Regions from separate parts of the Gottfriedia sp. NPDC057991 genome, predicted to be linked through region 2. Evidence: riboswitches for the same ligand, from Rfam matches in the RefSeq annotation. Region 2 holds a riboswitch; the other holds the start of a gene.
The links. A riboswitch is a leader RNA that binds a small molecule or an ion and turns the genes downstream of it on or off. The one in region 2 is predicted to bind S-adenosylmethionine.

Region 1 (3,893 bases), on a different contig from region 2:
TATTCTTTCATCGGAAAAAGCGCTAACCAGGGAGAAAATAGAAGAATATGCACGCAAACATACGGTATGTCCATTTGAATACTCATTAGATTTATTAAATTCTTCAGATGCGATTATTTGCGATGTAAATTATATTTTCGATCCTAGGGTTTCGTTAAAACGATTATTTGATGAACATAAACGAAGTTCAGTTTTATTAATTGATGAAGCTCATAATCTTGTTGATCGTGCAAGAGAAATGTATTCTGCGAGTCTATTCAAATCTAAATTTTTAGAGTTGAAGAATAGGTATAAAAATTTAAAAGATGAACTTTATGCCATAATAAATGAAATAAATAAGCGATTTATTGAATTGAGAAAAAAATGGAAGGACGTAGTAACCCCAGTTTCAAAGGAAATAGATGAGGATTTACTAGAACTTCTACATACATTTAATGAAATCGTAGAAATAAAATTACAGGAAATGGAAGAGGACGAAAATAAACAACTTCTACTTGAAACATATTTTGAGTCACTCAACTTCGTCAAAATCGCGGAGTTTTTTGATGAAAATTATGTATGCTACTATGAACTATATAAAAGTGAAGTTCATTTAAAGTTATTTTGCCTTGATCCTTCTAAAGTAATAAATGACGTCATAAAAAGATTTCGCTCTACAATTTATTTTTCAGCTACTTTAACGCCAATACAATTTTTTCAAGATATGCTTGGTGATCAAAGTCGCGATTATACAATTTCAATCGATTCTCCTTTTCATAGAGAACAACTGGAAGTAACAATTGATCCGCTATCAACTCGATATCAAGATCGTGAAAGAAATTTAGAAAGATTAATTGATTCCGTGTATAAAGAAATTACGAAAAGAAAAGGTAATTATTTAGTTTTTTATCCGTCATATCAATATTTAATTCAAAGTGTTGATTTATTTAAAGAGAAATACCCTAACATAAAAACAATCGTTCAAGAAAATGGTATGACTGAAATTGAACGAGAGGAGTTCCTTTTACAGTTTGATAGTCTAAATGAGGAAACGTTAGTTGGCTTTGCTGTATTAGGTGGCATATTCTCTGAAGGAATCGATTTAAAGGGTGATCGATTAAACGGTGTCGTAGTAGTTGGTGTAGGATTGCCACAGATTTGTTTAGAAAGAAATATTTTAAAGGAGCATTTTAATTCGGTTGGAAAAAATGGGTATTATTATGCATATGTCTTTCCAGGTATGAATAAAGTAATGCAAGCGGGTGGAAGAGTTATCCGATCTGAATCAGATGAAGGGACTTTATTACTAATTGATGATCGATATAAGAGTTCACTTTATCGAAGTTTAGTACCTGAAGAATGGAAGTAAGAGTTAATAATTAAATAATTCAAAAAAAACGATTGATAATAATCAGAGTTTTTAATATACTTACAATATAATTAAATAATCTTATCAAGAGCGGTGGAGGGACTGGCCCGACGAAACCCGGCAACTCTAGTAAATACTAGAAAGTGCTAAATCCTGCAGGTGAAAAACCTGGAAGATAAGAGCGATATGTTTATTTTACAGACATAACCACTTCTTATTTTTTAGGAAGTGGTTTTTTTATTTGACTAAAATGGGGGATTTATAATGACTAACACAAAAGAGGCTTTAAACACGAATAAAAAATCGATTGAAACGGTAGCTGTGCATGGTAGCAAAGGATATGATCCATTAACTGGTGCAATTAGTTATCCAATTTATCAATCTGCTACATTTAAACATGCAGGACTTCATCAATCGACTGGATATGATTATGCAAGATTACAAAATCCAACTCGAGAAGAAGTCGAAAATACTGTTGCAAAATTAGAAAGTGCAAATTATGGTGTTGCATTCGCAACAGGAAATGCAGCCGTTACTGCAGTATTAAGCTTATTTAAAAAGGGTGATCATCTAATTGTTTCAGATGATTTATACGGGGGTACATATCGCTTATTCGAAGAAATTTATTCGCCATATGGACTTGAGCATAATTTTGTTGATACGACTGAAATTGAAAATATTCTTGATGCACTTAAACCGAACACAAAAGGAATTTTTATTGAAACACCTTCAAATCCAATGATGAAAGTAACTGATTTAAAAAGAGTAGTAGAGATTGCAAAAAAACGAGATATTATTGTAATTGTCGATAATACATTTTTAACTCCTTATTTCTTTAGACCAATTGAATTAGGGGCAGATGTTGTTGTTCATAGTGGAACAAAGTATTTAGGTGGTCATAATGATACACTAGCTGGCTTCGTCGTAACGAATTCAGAAAATACGAATGAACGAATTCGCTATTATCAAAAATCAACAGGTGCAACATTAGCTCCATTTGACTCTTGGTTAATCTTAAGAGGTATTAAAACATTGCATTTACGCATGGAATACAGTCAAAAAAATGCGATTGTACTTGCGAAGTTTTTAGAAAATCATCCAAATGTTACTGAAGTATATTATGTAGGATTACCAACGCATAAGGGATATTCAATTATTAAAGAACAGGCAACTGGATTTGGTGCAATGATTTCATTTAAAGTGAAGGATTTAAGTTTAGTTGAACAAGTTTTAGGAAGTGTAAAAGTCATTACATTCGCAGAAAGCTTAGGTGGTGTTGAATCATTAATTACGTATCCACATACGCAAACTCATTCAGAAATGCCAGAGGAATTTAAACGAAAGCTTGGTCTAGATGACCATACACTACGATTATCAGTTGGAATTGAACATATTGATGATTTATTAAATGACTTAGAAAATGCATTGGGGTGATGAGCATGCAATTTGGAACGAAACTAATTCATAACGGAAATGAAATTGATCAGGTGACAGGTGCATTGAGTATACCAATTTATCAGACATCAACATTTCATCAATTTGATATAGAGAATTTTGGTAAGTACGACTATGCGAGAAGTGGAAATCCAACAAGAGAAGCGTTAGAAAATACAATTGCAAAATTAGAAAATGGTGTACGTGGCTTTGCGTTTTCATCAGGAATGGCTGCAATCTCTTCTGTATTATCTTTGTTCTCAGCTGGAGATCATATTGTCATTTGTGAAGATGTTTATGGAGGGACATTTAGAATAGCGACAAAAGTATTAAATCGTTTCGGAATCGATTTTACCTTTGTAGACGCTTCTAATTTACAAGAGATTGAAGCTGGAATAAAGCCAAATACAAAAGGACTTTATTTAGAAACACCTTCTAACCCTCTTTTGAAAATTACTGACTTAAGTAGTGCAATTAAAATTGCAAAAGAAAATGACATCCTTGTCATTGTAGATAATAGTTTTTTATCACCATATTTACAAAGACCATTAGACTTAGGAGCTGATATTGTCGTTCATAGTGCAACAAAGTTTATTGCAGGTCATAGCGATGTAATCGGAGGATTAGCGGTCGTAAATTCAGAAGAACTTGCAAGTGATTTATACACAATCCAAAATTCATTCGGAGCCATCTTAGGTCCACAGGACTGTTGGCTTACATTAAGAGGATTAAAGACCCTAAAAGTTCGTATGGATGCATATGAACAAACTGCATCAAAATTAGCAAACTGGCTTTTAGAACAAGAAGAAGTTGAGGATGTTTATTACCCAGGACTAAAAGGTCATCCTGGTCACGATGTTCATTTTGAGCAGGCTACTGGAGGAGGAGCAGTCCTTTCATTTACACTAAAAACGATTGAACAAACGACAAGTTTCCTTCAATCAGTCGAAAACGTTGCAGTTGCAGTTTCACTAGGTGGAGTTGAGACAATTGTTTCATATCCTGTAAAAATGTCCCATGCTGCAATACCGCTCGATGTTCGTGAACGATTAGGCGTTAAAGATACATTAATAAGAGTGTCCGTTGGTTTAGAAGATATTGAAGACTTGAT
Region 2 (3,893 bases):
GTTCCATTTAACACTGTACGACCATGTGCTTCAAGCCAAGCTAATACTTGCCCCGTAAATTCAGCTGCAAAACGATGATCACGAGTATGAGACGAAGCACTCATTCGGCTATAAAAGATCCCTTCTGGTGGTGCTGTTGATAAATCTACCGTACCTTCGTCTAAATGCCATTCCTCATAAGGAACGCCAAGCTCCTCTAATCTTTTTGTTAAATGCACAGTCCACTCACTATTTTCATGAATTACGTATACTTTGCTCATCTTTAAATCCCCTTTCTAGTTCTTTATTAAACTACGTTTTTGTTCTACTAATGGCATAACTTGCTGTGAAAAGCGTTCCATTTCCTCAAGTTGAGGTGAAAATTGTAATAATAATAAGTCTAAGCCAGCTTCTTCATATTGTAAAATTCGGTCTGCAATTTGCTCTGGTGTTCCTACTAGATTTGGTCTAAGACCACGATTTGAAACTGAGTAATCTTGTAATTGGATTTGTTGCTCTAATTGTGATTTTGTAGTGAAGTCTTTAAAGCCTGCATAACCGCTTGAATCTTTCACAGTCGTAATTTTTTCTAGCTCAGCCAAAGCCTCTTCTTCTGTATCTCTACAAATAACATAAGCAGCCATACCAAAAGACCTTAATGGTGCATTGCCAGTTTGTTCACGGCGTACCTTCATATCTGTTACTTTCTGATTAATTTCTTCAACTGTTCCACCGTGCATAACATATGCATCGCACTTTTCTACAATGGTTTGCTTTCCTTTTTCACTTTCTCCACCTGCATAAAGAATCGGATTTGGTCTCTGAACAGGTTTTGGAGCAAGCTTCGTATCCTGTAAGTCGTAAAATTTACCTGAATAATTGAATGTTTCTTCTGTCCATAAGCCTTTAAGGACATCAATAAACTCCTCTGTACGAGCATAACGCTCATCATGTTCAGTAAAAATACCGCCATATTGACGAGCTTCTTCTGCCCACCATGCAGAAACGACGTTTAGCGTAAAACGACCGTTACTGATTTGATCAATATTCGCAGCCATTTTTGCTGTTACTGCAGGATTATGAAAACCTGGACGGATCGCAGTCATAATTTCGATTTTTTCCGTTACTGCAGCAAGCGCCGCTGCTGTTGACCAAGCTTCAAGTGAATCATGCTCCGGCCCTTTAATGTCGTTTAAATATAATTCAGCTATTAAAGTAGTCGAGTATCCCCATTTTTCAGCTGATTGAATGACCTCTTTAGCATATTCAAATGTTGGTGGCATGCTTTCGTCATCCACATTACGTAACCATCCTCCAAAAATCGGTAACCAAAAACCATATTTCATTTCTATTCTCCCCTTTATGATTAAAATTGTCTAGTTTTCGCATTGGTTAAGTTGGGTTTATTATTAATAAAATGCATCTCAAAACCAAAGTACTAAGGTTATGTTAACCTCCTATGTAAATAAATAAGAAAAAGCCTCTTTCATTCAGAAAGAGGCATCGGAAACAATTGTTTTCGACTTATCTATCAGAATGATTTCATTCTGCAGGAAGTGGCACCGTTCCTTCATAAGGAGGTTGCCGGACGTCATAGGGCCTGATCCCTCGGTCACTCTCGATAAGTTTGTGTTATGTAATTTCATTAACTGAATCATAAATCCTAGTAAACAGATTGTCAATAAAGGAATTTAAACATTTTTATCAAAAAAGCGCTTTTACCCTAGTATTTATTTGAAAAAATAAAATTTTAAAATTATTTATTTAACATAGATCTAAAAATTTAATACATGGTACCAGTACCCTTTAGATTAACTTCAGATTTTACTCGAAATTCAAGTTTCGGATAAATTTCTTTCCACTTATTTATTTCTTTTTTTGTCATTCCGTATTTTGCTTGAAAGTTTAACCCAAGTCCAAGTGGATCAACATTTAATTCCTGTAGACGCTCTAGAAATTTTTTTGTTCTTGAGCTCATAATGATTGATGCTTTTTTCTCATACTCTTTCAATTCTCTATCTTGATGTAGTGTCTTATTAGATTCCTCAATAAATCCTTTTACCTTTATATGAACGTCTAGATATGGCTTTTTATTTTTAGGCATAACAATTTTCATGTCAGTTTTCGTATTTTCAGCACTTATGTAAAATTGATTTTTTCCTTTTCCAACATTAATTAATGTTGTTACTTTGGGATTTAAGAGCACATTAAGCATCCTTGTTTCATCACGATTTAATACTGCTTTAAATTTTGTTCCTTTAAAAACTGCGGAAGTATTAATTTTAAAGGAACTATCGAACGGTTCAATAATAGGTAAATATGGATCTATACCGTTTTCTATCAATCGCATATAATAATCATTAAGTATCTCTGACATTACATATGGTGACCTATTTGATTCTTCATTAAAAGCTAACACAACAGCGTTACCCGCTAATCTCTCTGATTTAACCCTCCATGATAAAGCTTCTTTTGCAGAAGGTTCTCCTACAGCTACATAAGCAACACCTTGAATATCTGGCCGTTTAATAAACCACTTCATCAAATCAATTTGGTTTTCAACTAGTAGCTCTTTATCGATAACGATTACCCTACATTGAGCAAAATCTAATTTTTTATCTACTAAAGATTGGATTATTCTAATGGCCTCAGAAACTGAAGTTGATTTTTGAGAAATAATTTGAAAATTAGACTTTCCCGCTCCAATTTGTGCTGATGGGATGGCTAATTTCACTGACACAAGGTAGACGCCATTTTCATCTGTATGATCGATTCCTATCGCTACGACAAAAAAACGTTTATCAACATCGAGTAATTGGCAACCAGACATAAAACTTAATTCCATAATTAACAACAACGTTAAAATACGGTTCATGCTCTTTGCCTCCGTGATAAGAAAAAAATTGACACTACTAACATGCCTTCAGCAGGAAAACGGATATTTTGCCATATTTTAATCAGATCAAATAATTCTCTTTCGTTCGTAAATGTCTGCAGTGTCATCGTAACGGCTCCAAAAAATAGAAAGATCATATATCCATAAAATTTCCTTTTTTTAGCAGGTTTCAAATTATAATAAAAAAACATTCCTTCAAATAGTTTTAAACCAACATGCCATGTTAATATGCTAAATAATAGTGACAACAAAAGGAATATATAAAGCATCAAATATAGCACTCTTTCGATAAACCCATATTCCATTCTTAGAGAATCAGTTATGAAGACCCAAGGAAACACTACATCATTAATCCCTTTCACACCTAAAAAAGCAATTGGGACGAAAAATGTAAAACTAATTACAACGAATCCGATTAAAGGTAAAATCCACAGAAATTTAACAACCTTTTTCGTTTCAAGATAACGATTGATGATCGCTAGATTTATATAGCCTGTAAAAAAATAAGTAGCAGCTGAAATAGAACTATAGTTAGGCATTTGCCAAAAATAATGGAGTATTCTTTTAATATGGACGAAATAAAAATAATTGCTTGCCAAAGCTTTATAAACGATAAAAAAAACAACTGGAGTAGCTACAAGTACCATTATTTCAATAACGTTGAGGATTGATTTTGTATAACAATTTGCGCCATAAATAACAATAACTAGAAAAAAAGCTAAAACATATCCCATATTTAACTCAGTATTTAAATACAGTACAGTAATATATGTGAAAGAAATTAAAACAAATGCCCCTGCAGCCAACCACATTACGCCTAAAAATGCTAAGTAAATGTTTTTAACAAGTTTAGGTAGTCTATTGTTAAAAATTTCGGGCAATCCTTTATTAGGAAATTTACTTATTCCAATCGTAAACAAATAAATAAATATTCCACCAATCAAAACACTTAACACCATAGATATAATTGACCCATTAAAACGCTCGCCAATTAAAATCATTGGTACATTGATAATGA

Region 1: it holds a riboswitch for S-adenosylmethionine, as region 2 does, so the genes downstream of both, ACFVR2_RS23550 (trans-sulfuration enzyme family protein) here and ACFVR2_RS09120 (LLM class flavin-dependent oxidoreductase) in region 2, are expected to answer to the same signal.

The regions. Positions count from the first base shown of each region.
Region 1 is NZ_JBHVQN010000009.1:78,602-82,494, forward strand. Features, by position in the region: gene ACFVR2_RS23545 (ATP-dependent DNA helicase) at 1-1,348, shown strand, start outside; SAM riboswitch class I at 1,427-1,530, shown strand; gene ACFVR2_RS23550 (trans-sulfuration enzyme family protein) at 1,613-2,782, shown strand; gene ACFVR2_RS23555 (trans-sulfuration enzyme family protein) at 2,788-3,893, shown strand, end outside.
Region 2 is NZ_JBHVQN010000002.1:323,664-327,556, reverse strand. Features, by position in the region: gene ACFVR2_RS09125 (ATP-grasp domain-containing protein) at 1-260, opposite strand, end outside; gene ACFVR2_RS09120 (LLM class flavin-dependent oxidoreductase) at 276-1,325, opposite strand; SAM riboswitch class I at 1,501-1,607, opposite strand; gene ACFVR2_RS09115 (Ger(x)C family spore germination protein) at 1,763-2,854, opposite strand; gene ACFVR2_RS09110 (GerAB/ArcD/ProY family transporter) at 2,851-3,893, opposite strand, start outside.